One region of the Psychrobacillus sp. FSL H8-0510 genome, then DNA from elsewhere that is predicted to be linked to it. Evidence: riboswitches for the same ligand, from Rfam matches in the RefSeq annotation. Region 1 holds a riboswitch; the other holds the start of a gene.
What was found. Region 1 has a riboswitch for S-adenosylmethionine ahead of MHI40_RS02565 (methionine biosynthesis PLP-dependent protein). Riboswitches for the same ligand answer to the same signal wherever they lie in the genome.
Positions count from the first base shown of each region.

Region 2: it holds a riboswitch for S-adenosylmethionine, as region 1 does, so the genes downstream of both, mtnK (S-methyl-5-thioribose kinase) here and MHI40_RS02565 (methionine biosynthesis PLP-dependent protein) in region 1, are expected to answer to the same signal.

Region 1 covers NZ_JBBOYZ010000001.1:515,534-523,561, reverse strand. Annotated here, with positions in the region: gene MHI40_RS02605 (saccharopine dehydrogenase family protein) at 1-581, opposite strand, end outside; gene MHI40_RS02600 (aldehyde dehydrogenase family protein) at 597-2,075, opposite strand; gene MHI40_RS02595 (TIGR00266 family protein) at 2,236-3,042, shown strand; gene MHI40_RS02590 (hypothetical protein) at 3,238-3,429, shown strand; gene MHI40_RS02585 (universal stress protein) at 3,448-3,894, shown strand; gene MHI40_RS02580 (DUF2798 domain-containing protein) at 4,098-4,613, opposite strand; gene MHI40_RS02575 (TetR/AcrR family transcriptional regulator) at 4,908-5,468, opposite strand; gene MHI40_RS02570 (hypothetical protein) at 5,675-5,875, shown strand; SAM riboswitch class I at 5,959-6,066, shown strand; gene MHI40_RS02565 (methionine biosynthesis PLP-dependent protein) at 6,150-7,268, shown strand; gene metC (cystathionine beta-lyase) at 7,265-8,028, shown strand, end outside.
Region 2 covers NZ_JBBOYZ010000001.1:3,736,647-3,744,674, forward strand. Annotated here, with positions in the region: gene MHI40_RS19050 (sugar ABC transporter substrate-binding protein) at 1-86, opposite strand, end outside; gene mtnA (S-methyl-5-thioribose-1-phosphate isomerase) at 73-1,143, opposite strand; gene mtnK (S-methyl-5-thioribose kinase) at 1,143-2,330, opposite strand; SAM riboswitch class I at 2,406-2,562, opposite strand; SAM riboswitch class I at 2,720-2,824, shown strand; gene mtnW (2,3-diketo-5-methylthiopentyl-1-phosphate enolase) at 2,929-4,143, shown strand; gene MHI40_RS19070 (2-hydroxy-3-keto-5-methylthiopentenyl-1-phosphate phosphatase) at 4,148-4,813, shown strand; gene MHI40_RS19075 (methylthioribulose 1-phosphate dehydratase) at 4,810-5,424, shown strand; gene MHI40_RS19080 (1,2-dihydroxy-3-keto-5-methylthiopentene dioxygenase) at 5,440-5,973, shown strand; gene MHI40_RS19085 (heme oxygenase) at 6,050-6,388, shown strand; gene MHI40_RS19090 (hypothetical protein) at 6,405-7,139, opposite strand; gene MHI40_RS19095 (amino acid ABC transporter ATP-binding protein) at 7,163-7,897, opposite strand; gene MHI40_RS19100 (amino acid ABC transporter permease) at 7,916-8,028, opposite strand, start outside.

The DNA of each region.
Region 1 (8,028 bases):
AGTTTCCCTTCTCTCACGACATGTGAAGCATCTGTGTAATGATCAAAGACCCCTTCCAATGAAAAAACAATATTGTAACCAAAAATCCCCTCTGGTTCAACTGGTATTCCACCGACATATAAACGAATAGCATTCACTTCATCAAGTTTGGAAGCTCCGTATCCAGCCAATATATTAATCATTCCAGGAGCAACACCTAAATCCGGAATTAGAGTAATCCCCTTAGTTTTAGCTTTTTCATGAAGCATTAATACGTGATCCGTTGCTCCACCAATATGTCCTCCCAGATCAATAGAATGGATTCCCTCTTCTATAGCAAGCCGAGCTATTTTTTCGTTAAATGTATAAAATAATGCATTAATAATTACATCCGCTTCTCTCATGATTTTGCGTATGCTATCATCCTCGTTAGCATCTAGTCTTAAAACTTCAATCTTGGAGTTTTGCAATCTTTCCTTAAACATCTTCGCTTGACCTACATCTAGATCACATAAAAGAACCTTATCCACGTTTGGGCTTAACACTAAATCACGAGCTGCTTCTTTCCCCATTAACCCTGCACCTAATACAGCAACTATCATATAATTTTCCCCCTATTATTCTGTGTCTATTTGTGCGCGTTGTAATTTCCCACTGTAGTCGATATATATGCTCTTCCATTCTGTATACACATCTAATGCTGCTACCCCTGAATCGCGATGTCCGTTTCCAGTCCCTTTTGTTCCTCCAAAAGGCAGGTGAATTTCTGCGCCTGTTGTACCTGCGTTAATATATACAATTCCAGTATCTAAATCACGCTGTGCACGGAATACTTTGTTGACATCATTCGAATAAATTGAGCTGGATAATCCAAATTTCACTCCATTATTTACTTCAATCGCTTCTTCTAGAGAACCTACTTCTATCAAGGAAACAACCGGACCAAAAATCTCCTCCTGCGCTATTCGCATATTTGGCTTCACGTTTGTAAATAACGTAGGGGCATAATAATTTCCTTTTGCCAACATACCCTCACTTAATATTTCCCCTCCAGTTAGGAGAGTTGCCCCTTCATCTTGTCCAATTTTTATATAGGAATGGATTTTTTCCAGAGCATTTTTATTAATAACTGGACCAATTTTCACCGTTTCATCTAGTCCATCGCCAATCGTTAGTTTTTCCATTTGTTCTAGGAGCATTTTTTCTAAGTCTTCTTTTACATCTTTATGCACAATAACTCGGCTACATGCTGTACATCTTTGTCCCGCTGTTCCAAAGGCACTCCATAAAATACCTTCCACTGCTAATGGTAGGTCTGCATCCTCCATGACGATTACTGCATTCTTTCCACCCATTTCAAGAGAAACTTTCTTTAAGTGACGACCACCAAGCTCGGCTACCTTACTCCCTGTTTCTGTAGAACCAGTAAACGAGATAACCTTTACATCTGGATGTTCGATCATAGCTGTCCCAACTTGAGAACCTGACCCAAAAACGACATTAGCCACTCCAGGTGGAAGTCCGGCTTCCTCAAAGATTTTAGCCATTTCATATGCCATCATCGGAGTTTCCGTTGCCGGTTTCCAAATAAATGCATTTCCTGCCACTATAGCGGGAAAGGATTTCCACGTAGCAATTGCCACCGGAAAATTCCATGGTGTAATGAGCCCCACTACTCCAATAGGTGAACGGACACTCATCGCAAACTTGTCTGCCAATTCCGATGGGGTTGTTTCTCCAAATAATCGGCGCCCTTCTCCTGCCATGTAAAACGCCATATCAATGCCTTCCTGAACTTCTCCGCGTCCCTCTTCAATTACTTTTCCCATTTCTTTTGTTAACACTTGAGCAAGGTGCTCTTTCTTTTCTTTCATTATCCTACCAATTTCATATAAATAATCTGCACGTTTAGGTGCAGGAACGAGTGCCCATTTTTTTTGTGCTTTTACTGCTGCTTCTACCGCAAGATTTACATCTTCTTCCGTAGATAGCCTCACCTCTGATAGCTGTTCACCATTTGCAGGATTTACCACTGGTGTATAATCTGCACCCTCGGAGTCTTGCCAATTGCCATTAATAAAGTTAGTTAATTTCATTTTATTCCCTCTTTTCACTTTTAAATGTAAACGCTTCCATTATTCATATATTCTATAAAATTTCATAAATCCCTTTAAAAATCTTTGGATATTTCGAATGAAACTTTTTCACCCTGCTTTCGTATAAATGGTAGAGAAAAATTTAAGGAGGAATTTGTTCATGAATAATCATGAAATTGACTACAAATTATACGGTGATGATATGCAATTTGTTGAAATCGAATTAGATCCCAAGGAAACTGTTGTTGCCGAAGCAGGAAGTTTAATGATGATGGAAGACGGTATTTCAATGGAAACTATTTTCGGCGATGGCTCATCGGGTTCTGCTGGTAGCGGCGGTGGTCTTATGGGCAAATTAATGGGTGCAGGTAAGCGTATGCTTACAGGAGAGAGTTTATTCATGACAACTTTCACTAATACAGGTAGCGGAAAAAGACACGTCTACTTTGCATCACCTTACCCAGGTAAAATTATTCCATTGGATTTAAGCCAATACCGTGGCAAAATTATTTGTCAAAAGGATGCTTTCTTAGCAGCAGCAAAAGGGGTTACGATTGGCATCGAATTTCAGCGTAAGTTAGGAGCAGGCTTTTTTGGTGGTGAAGGTTTCATCATGCAAAAACTAGAAGGTGATGGCCTCGCTTTCGTTCATGCTGGTGGGGCAATTCATAGAAAGTCTCTTCAGCAAGGAGAAGTTTTACGCGTAGATACTGGGTGTCTCGTAGCAATGACTGCGGACGTTGACTACAATATTGAAATGGTAAAAGGAGTTAAAACAGCCTTATTTGGTGGAGAGGGATTATTCTTCGCTACTCTTCGTGGTCCAGGTACCGTATGGATCCAGTCACTTCCATTTAGTAGATTGGCTAGTAAAGTATTTGCAGCAGCTCCCCAAACACCTGGTGGTGGTTCAAAAGGTGAAGGTAGTATAACTGGTGGATTATTTGACCTGCTAGGTGGGAAATAAATCGGAATCCTTGAGAATGGCTTGCTTTTTAAGCCATTCTTTTTTTTTATGAAATTATAATATTTTATACCTTGAACTAAGTGCCCCAAGTATTTTGAACAATATAATAACCCTGATTTCTGTTTCAAGTGACGCTTTCCACATTAATCATTAAAAAATGTATTTCTCAACAAGAGGATTTTGTAATGTAATTTATTGAACTGTACTTTTACTCCAATTATCGGGAGAGAATTCCTTAAATACGGACCAAAAGTCCATATTACAGCAGTTATCCGTTACATGCTCTATGTTACAATAATGACAGATACAGCAACTTGGATGTTTAACTTAACACATATAATTTGGAAGCTAGGTGTAGGTATGGTTCTAGCTTCAACCAATATATAAAAGGAGGAGATGTAAACAATGGAAAATCAATATAATAGTATTATAGTAGCGGTAGATGGTTCAAAAGAGGCTGAATATGCATTCCGCAAATCGATTGATATTGCATATCGAAATGAAGGAGCGCAATTACATATCGTAAACATTATTGATACGCGTTATTTTGGAGCTTTTGATCAAGAAGTTGCGGAGGAAGTTAAAGAACAATCTCGGGAAATCTTAGATCGCTATAAGGCTCGCTCTATAGCGGCTCGTGTTGAAAATGTAAATGTCATTATTGAATATGGTTCACCTAAAACAGTAATAACAAAAGAGATTGCTAAATCAGTGGAGGCAGATTTAATTATTTGCGGTGCTACTGGTCATACGCCAGTAGAACGCTATTTAATTGGTTCGGTATCTGAAGCAATCGTGCGTTCAGCTAAATGTGATGTATTAGTCATTCGTACACCTGGTTCAACAATATAAAAAAAGCGTCCAGACTTTCAAAAGTCTGGACGCTTTTTTTATAGGATTAACTTATTCACCTTTTAGGGAACCGACATTGGAGGATTACTTAAAAAAGTAGAGAAGCTACGTGACTGTATCTCGTAGCTTCTCCTGATTCATTTACCCTATTACAGAAAGCTTCATCCGATGTGTAAGTGCAATGTCCATGTACCTTACTTTACCTAGATACTTTGTGTATTTGTTTGAACTAATGCTTTTCTATCTTGAGCTTCATGCATTTTAACCATTACAAAACGTGCAATCGGTTGAATAACCAAACTTTCTAAGAATAGAGCTATTAAAAAGTTACGTGGCCAAATTTGGATAAAGTTAGTAAAGATATCAGTTGTAAATCCATTCCCCATGATATCGCCAACAATAGTCATTGTAAATGACATACCTAAAACTGTGAACAGTGTACGGAACATAATACGAGCAGCAAAACCGTCTGTTGGTGAAATAAATTTAGATGCTAAAAATTCAGCAAAACGACCGATAGCTAACGGTTCTATAATCATCACAATAACCCAAATAATAGGCAACAGGATTAACATATCCATTGCAACCTCACTGTTAAATCCTCCAGCTGCAAGAATTATGTTGATTGATCCTATAAATAGTACTGATAATGTACAAATGATTGCGCCAAATATTGCGCCTTCTTTACCATTCTTTGGTAGTCTTTTATCTTGATGCATATCTTACTTATCTTCCTTTCAAAAAGCTTATTTAGACCTTGGCAATTAATATGAAGCAAAACAGTCGATTTTTATAATAGAGGATAACGTTATAGAGAGAAAAAACTCTTTGAAGTGTCCATAATTTTTTCATTTAAATCCTATATGCAAACCATGTTAATATGGGTTTTCGCTTGGATTAAAGCTAGTCCACAGATTCCTGAGTGCATTATTAAAAGCTGTTTCATTAAACAGCCGACAATTCCTACAATATTACAGAGTTACTGTACTCTTTTTATATATTGGATTTCCTTTTCAGAAATTCTTTAATAAAGTTGGTAATAGTTTTGAAATTTTTATTAAGGGATTAGTTGATTGCTGAGTTAAACACAGCATCATTGCTCCTTCAATTGAAGCAGTCAATAATAATGAAATGGCAGTAGCCTTTTCAACCGAAAAACCATCCGCTAATAGTTTAATATAATAAATTTGCTCTATATTTTCATACAAATCACTACAAGCGGTTCGGACAGGCTCACTCATTGTCGCCATCTCACTAACGATACTGCTAAATGTATAGCCAGTGATGGTCCCATCCTTTTCAAAACTACGAATTAATTTATCAATCATGGAAACTATGGCATCTTCAGTCGAAGGATGCTTACTGAAAATCACTTTAATATCTGTTGTAATATCTTCTTTTAAAGCATGTAAACAAGTTATTAAGAGTTCGTCTTTGCCATTTGGAAAGTGGTGGTAAAGGGCCCCTTTTGTAACGTTACATGCTTTTAAAATTTCTGTTAGTCCTACAGTTTTGTAGCCTTTTTGTTGAAACAGTGTTGTAGCAGTTTCAATTATGAGTGATTTAGTATCCATATCTGAATTTCCTCCTAACATACCGACGGGTCTGTTTGTTAGTATAACAAATTTTTAACAACATTCTAGTATTTTGTTTATTTAAATAAATAGCAAAGCACCCAATACACCCTCGATTGTTTATCTCCCTTTCCTAAACCTTCATATAATATTACGAGGAGCATTATGCCTTATGTTCCTACAATACAAGATGGGAGGTGGATACGATGGAGTCTTCTACAGGATTATGGGTTGGTTTGTTAGGCATCGTTTTAGGGGTGCTAGGTTTCTTTTATGCTCCGCTTTGGCTAGGTGCTGGAGCAGTTCTTTTGGGGCTAGTAGCTTTAGCTTATTCTCACAAGTTAATAGTAGGTTGGATATCATTAATACTCGGTGTAATTGTTTTAATATGGACATTTTTGTTATGATGTTGAACAAAATGCATCTTGTTAAAAACACATCTACGTGTTAAGCTTATTTAAATTCAAAATTGTGATAATTTAATATATTTTTCTTATCCAGAGAGACGGAGGGATTGGCCCGTAGATGTCTCAGCAACCAGCCACGTTTAGGTATGGTGCTAATTCCAAATAGACGTTTGACGTCTTGAAGATAAGAAGACAAACTTCAATATTACTTGAGGATTCTCTTCTTATTAGAGAATCCTCTTTTTTTATTTTAATTGTAAAGGATGAGCATCTAATGTCAAAGAACAGTATCGATACACAGTTAGTTCAATTGGGCAACCATAGTGATGAGAAAACTGGTGCGGTAAATCCCCCTATTTATCTTTCAACAGCTTACAAACATAATGGGATCGGGCAGTCAACAGGATATGACTACACACGAACTAAAAACCCAACTCGCGCTATTTTAGAAGATGGAATTGCAAAGTTAGAAGATGGAGATGCTGGCTTTGCCTGTAGTTCTGGCATGGCCGCTATACAATTGGTTTTGTCCCTTTTTCGCTCAGGGGATGAATTAATTGCGCCTGATGATTTATATGGTGGAACCTACCGGTTATTTAACCAGTATGCAGATTCTTATAATATTCGTACCACTTATGCAAAGTTTGAATCAGCTGAAGAAGTAACAGCATTGATAACCAAAAATACAAAAGCTTTATTTATTGAAACCCCAACAAACCCCTTGATGTTGGAAATTGATATCCAACTATTTGCTGAGGTTGCAAAAGAGCATAATCTACTTTTAATCGTAGACAATACATTCCTTACTCCTTACTTACAGCGACCTATTGAAATGGGTGCTGATATTGTCATTCATAGTGGTACCAAATATATTGGTGGACATAATGACGTTCTTGCGGGACTTGTCGTCTCGAAGGGTGCGGAACTTAGTGAACAGCTGCAAACTAATCATAATGCAGCAGGAGCCGTCCTTTCTCCTTTCGATTCTTGGTTACTCATAAGAGGATTAAAGACGCTTCATCTACGTATGAAGCAACATGATTTAAACGCTAAAAGAATTGCAGAGTTTTTAAAGCAAGAGCCTGCAGTTAAAGATGTATTATATCCTGGGGTTGGTGGGATGTTATCCTTCCGTTTACATAAAAGCGAGGGGGTTGCCCCTTTCCTAGAGAATTTGAAATTAATTGTATTTGCAGAGAGTCTTGGCGGTGTGGAAAGCTTTATCACTTATCCTGCTACACAAACACATGCGGATATACCGGAGATGGAACGAATTGCACGAGGGGTTGATAATAGTCTCCTTCGTTTTTCGGTGGGAATTGAAGAGGTCGAAGATTTAATAACAGATTTACAACAAGTATTTAATACTTTAGAAAGTGAGGGTTTAAAATGAGTGATTTCAAAGAGTCATTGGAAACTAGTCTAGTCGTCGCCTCTACTCGTGGAAATTCAGAAATAATAACGGGAGCTGTCAATGTTCCTATTTATTTATCCTCCACCTTTCATCAAGAAAGCTTTGATAATTTCGGCCCTTATGACTATAGTCGATCGGGAAACCCTACAAGAGAAGCACTTGAAAAAACCATTGCGGAACTAGAGGGAGGAACTAGAGGACTTGCATTTGCTTCGGGAATTGCAGCTATTTCTTCTGCTTTTATGCTTTTGTCTTCTGGCGATCATATCGTTATTACAGAAGATGTATACGGCGGTACCTTTCGCTTTGTTACCGAAGTATTGCCTCGTTTTGGGATTGAGCACAGCTTTGCAGATTTTACTGACATCGATGCAATTACAAGAGCAATACAACCCAATACAAAACTAATATACATTGAGACACCCTCGAACCCTTGCTTGGGTATCACTGATATTCATGCAGTAGTAGAGCTTGCAAAGTCCCATGACTGTTTAACCTTTTTAGACAATACATTTATGACACCATTATACCAACGTCCACTGGACTTGGGAGTAGATGTCGTTTTACATAGTGCCACAAAATTTTTATCCGGACATAGCGATGTTATTGCAGGACTTGCAGTTACAAAAGATGATGATTTAGGTAATCGTTTAGCATTTATCCAGAACTCATTCGGTGCTATTTTAGGTGCACAAGATTCATTTTCTCTCATACAAGGGATAAAAACACTAAGTGTACG
Region 2 (8,028 bases), 3.2 Mb from region 1:
TCTCCTTCAGCTTTTGGCTGACATGCAGCGAGTAAAACCGCTATTACTAAAATCGTAAATATTAACCAGTACTTATTTGTTTTCATAATCCTTCTCCTTTTCAATTGAATCGACTATTTGAGTTGAAATATTTTCAAGATAGTTTGGATAAATAATACCTATTTCTGTAATTATGGCAGTGATATATTTAGCTGGTGTCACATCAAAAGCAGGGTTAAATACTTTTGTGTTTGATGGGGTAATAGCTTTGCCGTTAATATTAATAATTTCCTCTACTTTCCTTTCCTCTATTGGAATTTCTTCTCCATTATTTATGGACAAATCGAATGTAGAGGACGGTGCAGCCACATAAAATGGAATTCCAAATACAGATGCAAGAATTGCTAAGTTTAGGGTTCCTATTTTGTTTGCTGTGTCTCCATTTTTTGCTATCCGATCTGCTCCAACGATAATTGCTTCTATTCCCTTTGCGCCTATCGTATGTGCAGCCATACTATCTGTTATGAGCGTCACATCGACACCTGATTGTTGCAGTTCCCATGCTGTTAAACGGGCGCCCTGAAAGACAGGTCGAGTTTCACATGCAAACACTTCAAATTCTTTTCCACGTTCCTTCCCTAGATGAAAAGGAGCTAAAGCAGTACCATACTTAGCGGTGGCTATAGAACCAGCATTACAAATCGTCATTACCTTCGTTTTATCTTCAAGTAGAGAGAGTGCAAACTCGCCGATACTTTGACAGGACTCCTCATCTTCCTTGTGAATTATTTTTGCTTCTTCAATTAGAATCTGCTTTGCATCCGAAACACTATCTATTGGACTCGCTACTTTCAACAAACGGTTAAGTGCCCAAACCAAGTTGACAGCAGTAGGTCGAGATTCACCCAAGTATGCTGCATCTCTTTTTAAGTATTCTAGAAAATCTATCATTGAATTTGTTTGATAACTCTGCGCCTCAATAGCTAATCCATACGCTGCCGTAATTCCAATGGCTGGAGCTCCACGAACTTTCAGAGTAATAATTGCATCGTGAACTTCTTTCATATTTTCTAGTGTTATATAGATAATTTCATGGGGAAGTTTCTGTTGATCTAAAATTATTAACTGCTTACCTTCCCACTTAATCGATAATGGAACATTCATTATTGAATTTCTCCTAACAGCTCAATTACAGCATCTATTGAGTTTATTTCATGACGACTCAATATTAGTCTTTCTCCAGCTTTAAGCGTTTGTTTTTTAGTTAAAATTCGTTGCTCATGGTTTTCAATACTATCTAAGTCTTTCACATGTGCTAGTCCAATCGTTCTACGAATTAGCTCACAGCCTGCAAACCCTACGGAATCATGGAATATTTTTTCTAGCACAAATGCCTCATAGCCTTCTATACTTTTATATAAATCGGACTTTCCTTTTTTCCAACACTCTGAAAATTTAGCGCAAAATGTGTTCCACGTATTCTGTATATGGGTATGTATAGCATCCCGTTGGTCATCTTGACGCGTAAAGGATTGAACTATTAAGTTCCCCAAAAATAAGCCAATATCAAATCCAATTGGGCCGTAAAATGCAAATTCCGGGTCAATTACTTTCGTTTCCGCTTCACTCGCAAATATACTTCCGGTATGAAGATCCCCATGTAACAAAGCTTCGGCTTCCGTCAAAAAACTTCTTTTTAGCTTGGCTACTTCCAATTTCAACAAGTTGTTATTCCAAATAGCTTCCACTTCTGCTTGTAATGCTGGCTCAAAGTCATTTGTTTCATGATCAAAAAAAGGATCTGTAAAGATTAAGTCCTCTGTGATCTTACATAGCTCGGGGTTAGAAAATTCTACAACAAGTGACTTTTTTTCAAAGGGGTGGAGTGCAAAGTCAGAAGTATTGAAAAGTGTTAAGGCTAGATATTCGCCAATATCGGTTGATAATTTAGGATAGGACTTTCCTTTTATCAAGCCCTCACGAACTATTTCAAGATGAGACAGATCTTCCATGATTGTGATTGCTAAGCTTTCATCAGTTGCATAAACTTTTGGGACTAATCCAACTGCGTATTCTCCATGTTTTTGTAATGCACTAGCTTCGATCTTTGCCCTTTTCAAAGTAAGTGGCCAGCTCTCCCCGATGACCTTTGCATAGGGTAAGGCCTGTTTAATAATAATGCCTTTCTCACCGGATCCATCTGTTACACGGAATACATAATTTAGATTTCCATCACCAATCTCTTCGCAAACTAATGGAGCTTCGCTAGAAAATAATGATAACTCTATCGCCAGTGAAATTACCGTTTCTTTAGTTAATGATTCATATTCTTTCATTGCTACTACCGCCATTATGATCGTCCTCTCATTTACAAAATAAAAAACCTCTTTCCAAAAGAAAGAGGCTTAGAATAAGAGATTCTGAACCTCTTATCTCTCAGAAAGTAAACTTTCTGATGGAATTAGCACCGTGCCTTACGGAATTTTACATTCCGGCGCATAAAGCGCCCCGTCTCACAACGGTATTACGGTCGGTTGCTGGGCGTCATCGGGCCATTATCCCTCTGCCTGCTCTTGATAAGAGTGCGGTACAACTATGATGTTTGTTTAGAATCCTAGCATATTAGAAAAAGCTATGTCAATACAATTTTGAATAATGATAATTTTTCAATTTCTTGTTGACAGAATTTTTAATGCATGGAATAATCAATATAATTTATTAAATACAAACTGAATATTTTTTCTTATTTAGAGCAGGTGGAGGGACAAGCCCTATGATACCCGGCAACCGATTCAATTATGAACACGGTGCTAATTCTTGCAGTCAAATGGCTGAGAGATAAGAAGTTGTTAAGCTATTAACCTCTTCTTATTTGAAGAGGTTTTTTATATTATCTGTCTAGCTCTAGCGCCTAGGCACTTACGCTTTTCTAATATTAGGAGTGAAAAAATGAGTGGAATTACTGCGCACTATCAACTATACGGAAAGTCTGGTTCTTTTGAAAAAAAAGCGGATGATATTGCTCTTGGATTGACTATTGGTTCTTGGACCAATTTAGCCTTTTTAGAACAGGAACAGCTAAAAAAACATAAAGGAACTGTACGATCAGTTACTGAATTTGAAAATATTCTTCACCCTATTCATCCCGAAATAATTAAAGGAGAAATTAAAGTATTCTATCCTGCCGCAAATTTTTCAGCAGATATACCAGCAATTTTAACTACCGTTTTCGGCAAACTATCTCTGGATGGAGAAGTAAAATTATTGGATTTAGAATTTGACACAAATATATTATCCCATTTCCCTGGCCCTCGCTTCGGCATTCAAGGTATCCGAGAAAGATTGGGAGTTTATGAACGTCCACTCATCATGAGTATCTTCAAAGGTGTCATTGGAAGAGATATCGAGTACCTAGCGCAACAACTGAAGCAACAAGCACTTGGTGGAGTTGACCTTGTAAAAGATGACGAAATCCTATTTGACAATCCACTTACTTCTTTTGAAACACGTATCTCTACTGGTCGAGAGGTATTAAGACAAGTGTATGAAGAAACTGGTCATCGTACTCTATACGCAGTAAATTTGTCGGGACGTACATTCAAACTAAAGGACAAGGCCAAAAAAGCACGGGAACTTGGAGCAGATGCACTCTTATTTAATGTCCATGCATACGGTTTAGACGTTCTTCAGGAGTTAGCAGAGGACGAAGAGATTCAATTACCACTCATGGCTCATCCGGCTTATAGTGGAGCATTCACGTCCTCAGGATTTTATGGAGTTTCCACGGCACTTGTTCTTGGTAAGCTTACCCGCTATGCAGGAGCAGATTTTTCATTATTCCCTTCTCCTTATGGCAGTGTTGCACTTGAAAAATCTGTAGCTCTCTCTTTAGGGAAAGAACTAACAAAGCCTAGTGAAGTAAAACAAAGCTTTCCGGTGCCTTCTGCAGGCATTCACCCTGGTCTCGTACCACTGTTAATGAATGACTATGGAATCGACAGCATCATTAATGCCGGGGGTGGAGTACACGGTCATCCGGCCGGTGCAACCGGAGGAGGTTTGGCTTTTAGACAGGCAGTATCGGCTGTTTTGGAAGGTATTCCATTAGAAGAAGCAGCTAAAACCCAGAGTGAATTAAACACAGCACTTGAATTATGGAGGTGATAATATGAGTAATCTTGTAGTTTTTTGTGACTTCGATGGAACTATTACCAATCAGGATAACATTATGGCAATCATGAAAGAGTTTGCTCCACCAGAATGGACATCGATTAAAGATGATATTTTAGGACAACGAATTTCCATACAAGATGGTGTAGCAAAAATGTTCACACTCCTTCCTGTTGAGTCAAAAGATGACATTATCTCTTTTGTGCTTAAGCAGGCAGTCATCCGTGATGGGTTTAGTGAATTTGTCTCGTATGCAAAAAAACACAACATACCACTCTACATCGTAAGTGGCGGCATAGACTTTTTTGTCCACAAGCTACTAGAACCATTCGGGCCATTTACAGGAGTCTATTGTAATACATCCGAATTTTCCAAGGATACAATTCACATTAAGTTTCCGTATAGCTGTGATGATCAATGTACTAGCCAAGGCTGTGGTTGCTGTAAACCCTCTATTATTCGTACCCTTCTTGACCAAGATGCTGTGAGCGTTGTGATTGGGGATTCCATCACTGATCTTGAAGCAGCAAAATTAGGTAATGTCGTTATTGCGAGGGATTTCTTAATCGAAAAATGCGATGAATTGAATATTCCCTATGAACCTTTTGAGAACTTCCACGATGTGATAAAAATTATTGACGCAAAGTTAGGTGTGGAAATATGACTTTACAAGATAAATGGGAAGAACTTGCAGACATAAAAGATGAATTAGCCGTACGGGATTGGTTTATGGGGACGAGCGGTAATCTTGCTATTAAAGTACATGATAATCCTATGGAGTTCTTAGTGACAGCAAGCGGAAAAGATAAAAAAAAGAGAACAGCAGAGGATTTTTTACTTGTTGATGCAGATGGAAACCCAGTCGAAAATACACATTTAACTCCATCAGCCGAAACATTATTACACTGTGCAATATATCGCGAAACAAATGCAGGTTGTAGCTTACACATCCATACAGTTGCAAATAACGTTATTTCCGAATTATATGGTGACAAAGGTTCAGTGGATTTTCAAGGTATTGAACTTATTAAAGCTTTTGGAATGTGGGAAGAGGATGCCATACTATCGATACCCATTATCCCTAACTACGCCCATATACCAAAGCTTGCAGAAGAGTTTACACCGTATATTTCTGCAGACAAGGGAGTTATACTCATTCGAAATCACGGAATAACTGTTTGGGGAAAAGATGGATTTGAGGCAAAAAAATTACTTGAAGCTTGCGAATTTTTATTTCAGTATCAATTAGCACTACATCAAATACACTCAAAATAGAAAGGAAGATTGTTAATGGCTATTATTAAAATTCAAGGAACAAATGAAACAATTAAAGAGCAAAAAGAGGTAGCAGCATTTTTAGAGAACCAAGAAGTAATTTATGAGCATTGGGATATTAACAAACTACCAGAAAACCTTCGTGAAAAGTTTGACTTAAGCGACGGAGAAAAGCAAGAGATTCTCCAAGCCTTCCAAATTGAAATAGATGATATCTCTAGTCGCCGTGGCTATCAAGCGGCCGATATTATCTCTCTTTCAGATTCGAACCCAAACTTAGACGAACTGTTAAAAAATTTCGAACGCAAACACCTTCATACCGACGATGAAGTTCGTTATATTGTAAGTGGTCACGGTGTCTTCATCATACAAGGCAAGGATGAACGCTACTTTGAAGTTCATCTTTCACCTGGTGATTTGATATCTGTGCCTGAGAATATTACACATTACTTCACATTATCAGAGGACCGTAAAGTTGTTGCTGTACGCATATTTGTAACAACAGAGGGGTGGGTCCCAGTTTATCAAGAGGAAGCAGTAGAACAATAGAGGTAAATGCTCTTTGTAGGAATAAGAAAAAAGGAATGCTATACTAACTTTATCTAATAAGAAAGGAGAATGTACAATGATTATTGTAACGAATCGCATCAAAACCAAACCAGGATTTGCAGAAAAAATGGCTCCAAATTTCACAAAACCAAGCCCCCTTCAAGAAATGGAAGGCTTCATCAAAGTAGAGGTCGCTATTACTCAAGGACCAACTGAATATGATGAAATGAATGTAAATATGTACTGGGAGAAAGAAGAAAACTTCCAAGCATGGAAAGACAGTGATCTCTTCAAAGAATCGCATAAACGTCCCGAGTCTGGCTCTCCTGAAGCTTCTAAAGAATCTCCACTTTTAGGTAATGAATTAATCATTTCTAAAGTTGCCGCTTCAATAGAAGCAATTTCCAAAAACTAAAATAAAAGTGGAGGACTCATCTTCTGAGTTCATCCACTTTTTTCATGTCTATTCGGTAAATCCCCTTTATATCTCGTAATATACATCCATTTGTTTCAAAAATCCGTCTCATAGGGGCATTTCCTGTGTCTGTACTCCCTACATATATCTTGGCACCTAATTTTTTCAAAAGCTCTAAAGAAATAGCATGAAATATCTTTCCATATCCTTTTTGACGTTGCTCTGGAACTACCCCAAAGTAAAACATTCTACCTTCTTCTGTCGTGCCTTGTTCAATATGAGGAATACTAATACCGTAGTTCCTACCATTTTGAGAAAAGATAAAACATTGATCTCGCCAATTAGTACCTAATTCAAGTTCTAATGACTCCATTATTTGACTGATAGAAAACAGCTTATTCTTGTTCGCTGAGCCACTCCTACATGCATCATACAATCTAGCAAAATCAGAATCCGTAACTTGACTCTCAGAGAGAGCATCTACTTGAAAATCACTAGTATTTTTAAATGGTCCTTGTAGTGTCTTTGTGTACTCTACAATAGACGACACTTTTTTGAACCGACGCTTTAAAAGCCAATCCTCATTTTCTTCATCCATCAGAAGGGATAGATATGCTACATTTTGTTCTTTCCACTCTGTTAATAATTGATCGAACGCAACTAAATAATCTATATTTGGAATATGGGATACTTTATGTTGATCCACAAGCCAGTATTCTCGTTCTTTTTTTATCAGATTGAAAAGGTCCACCTTTCGATTCCTCCATACTGTTATTAACTTAATGTTCGTTTTAAAAATGTTTTAGTTCTTTCTTCCCTCGGGTTGTTGAAAATTTGTTCTGGAGGTCCCTCCTCAGCAATTACGCCTTTATCCATAAAAACAACCCGATCGGCTACTTCTTTAGCAAACTCCATTTCATGTGTCACTATTAACATTGTAAGTCCCGTACTTGCTAACTCTTTCATCACTTTTAATACCTCTCCAACCATTTCTGGATCCAGTGCGGAGGTAGGTTCATCAAATAACATGACATCCGGTTCCATGGAAAGTGCTCTTGCTATAGCGACACGTTGCTTTTGACCACCTGATAGTTGCTTAGGCTTGGCATTTACATAATGATCCATTCCCACTACTTTTAAGTATTTTAACGCAATCTTTTCGGCATCCTCTTTAGAACGTTTTAATACCTTTACTTGACCTACCATACAATTGTTTAACGCATTATGGTTATTAAATAAGTTGAACTGTTGAAAAACCATTCCTAACTTTTTTCGGTAGGCATGGATATCATGTTTTTCATCTAAAATATTCTCTCCACGATAAATAATTTGACCGCCACTAGGCTTTTCCAACAAATTTATACAACGAAGTAAAGTAGATTTTCCTGATCCAGAGGAACCGATGATGCAAATAACCTCTCCTTTGTTCACTGAAAAATCTATGTCTCTTAAGACCTCATGATTTCCGAAGGATTTACTTAAATGTTGAACTTCGATGACATTTCCCATAGATTTCTCCTCCTTCGTTTAATCGATATTCGCATTATTTTTAGGTAACATAAGTTGCGGTGGCGGCTGACCAATCATACTGTAGTTTTCCGGGCCGTCTAATCTTCTCTCTATATATCGTAATATTAATG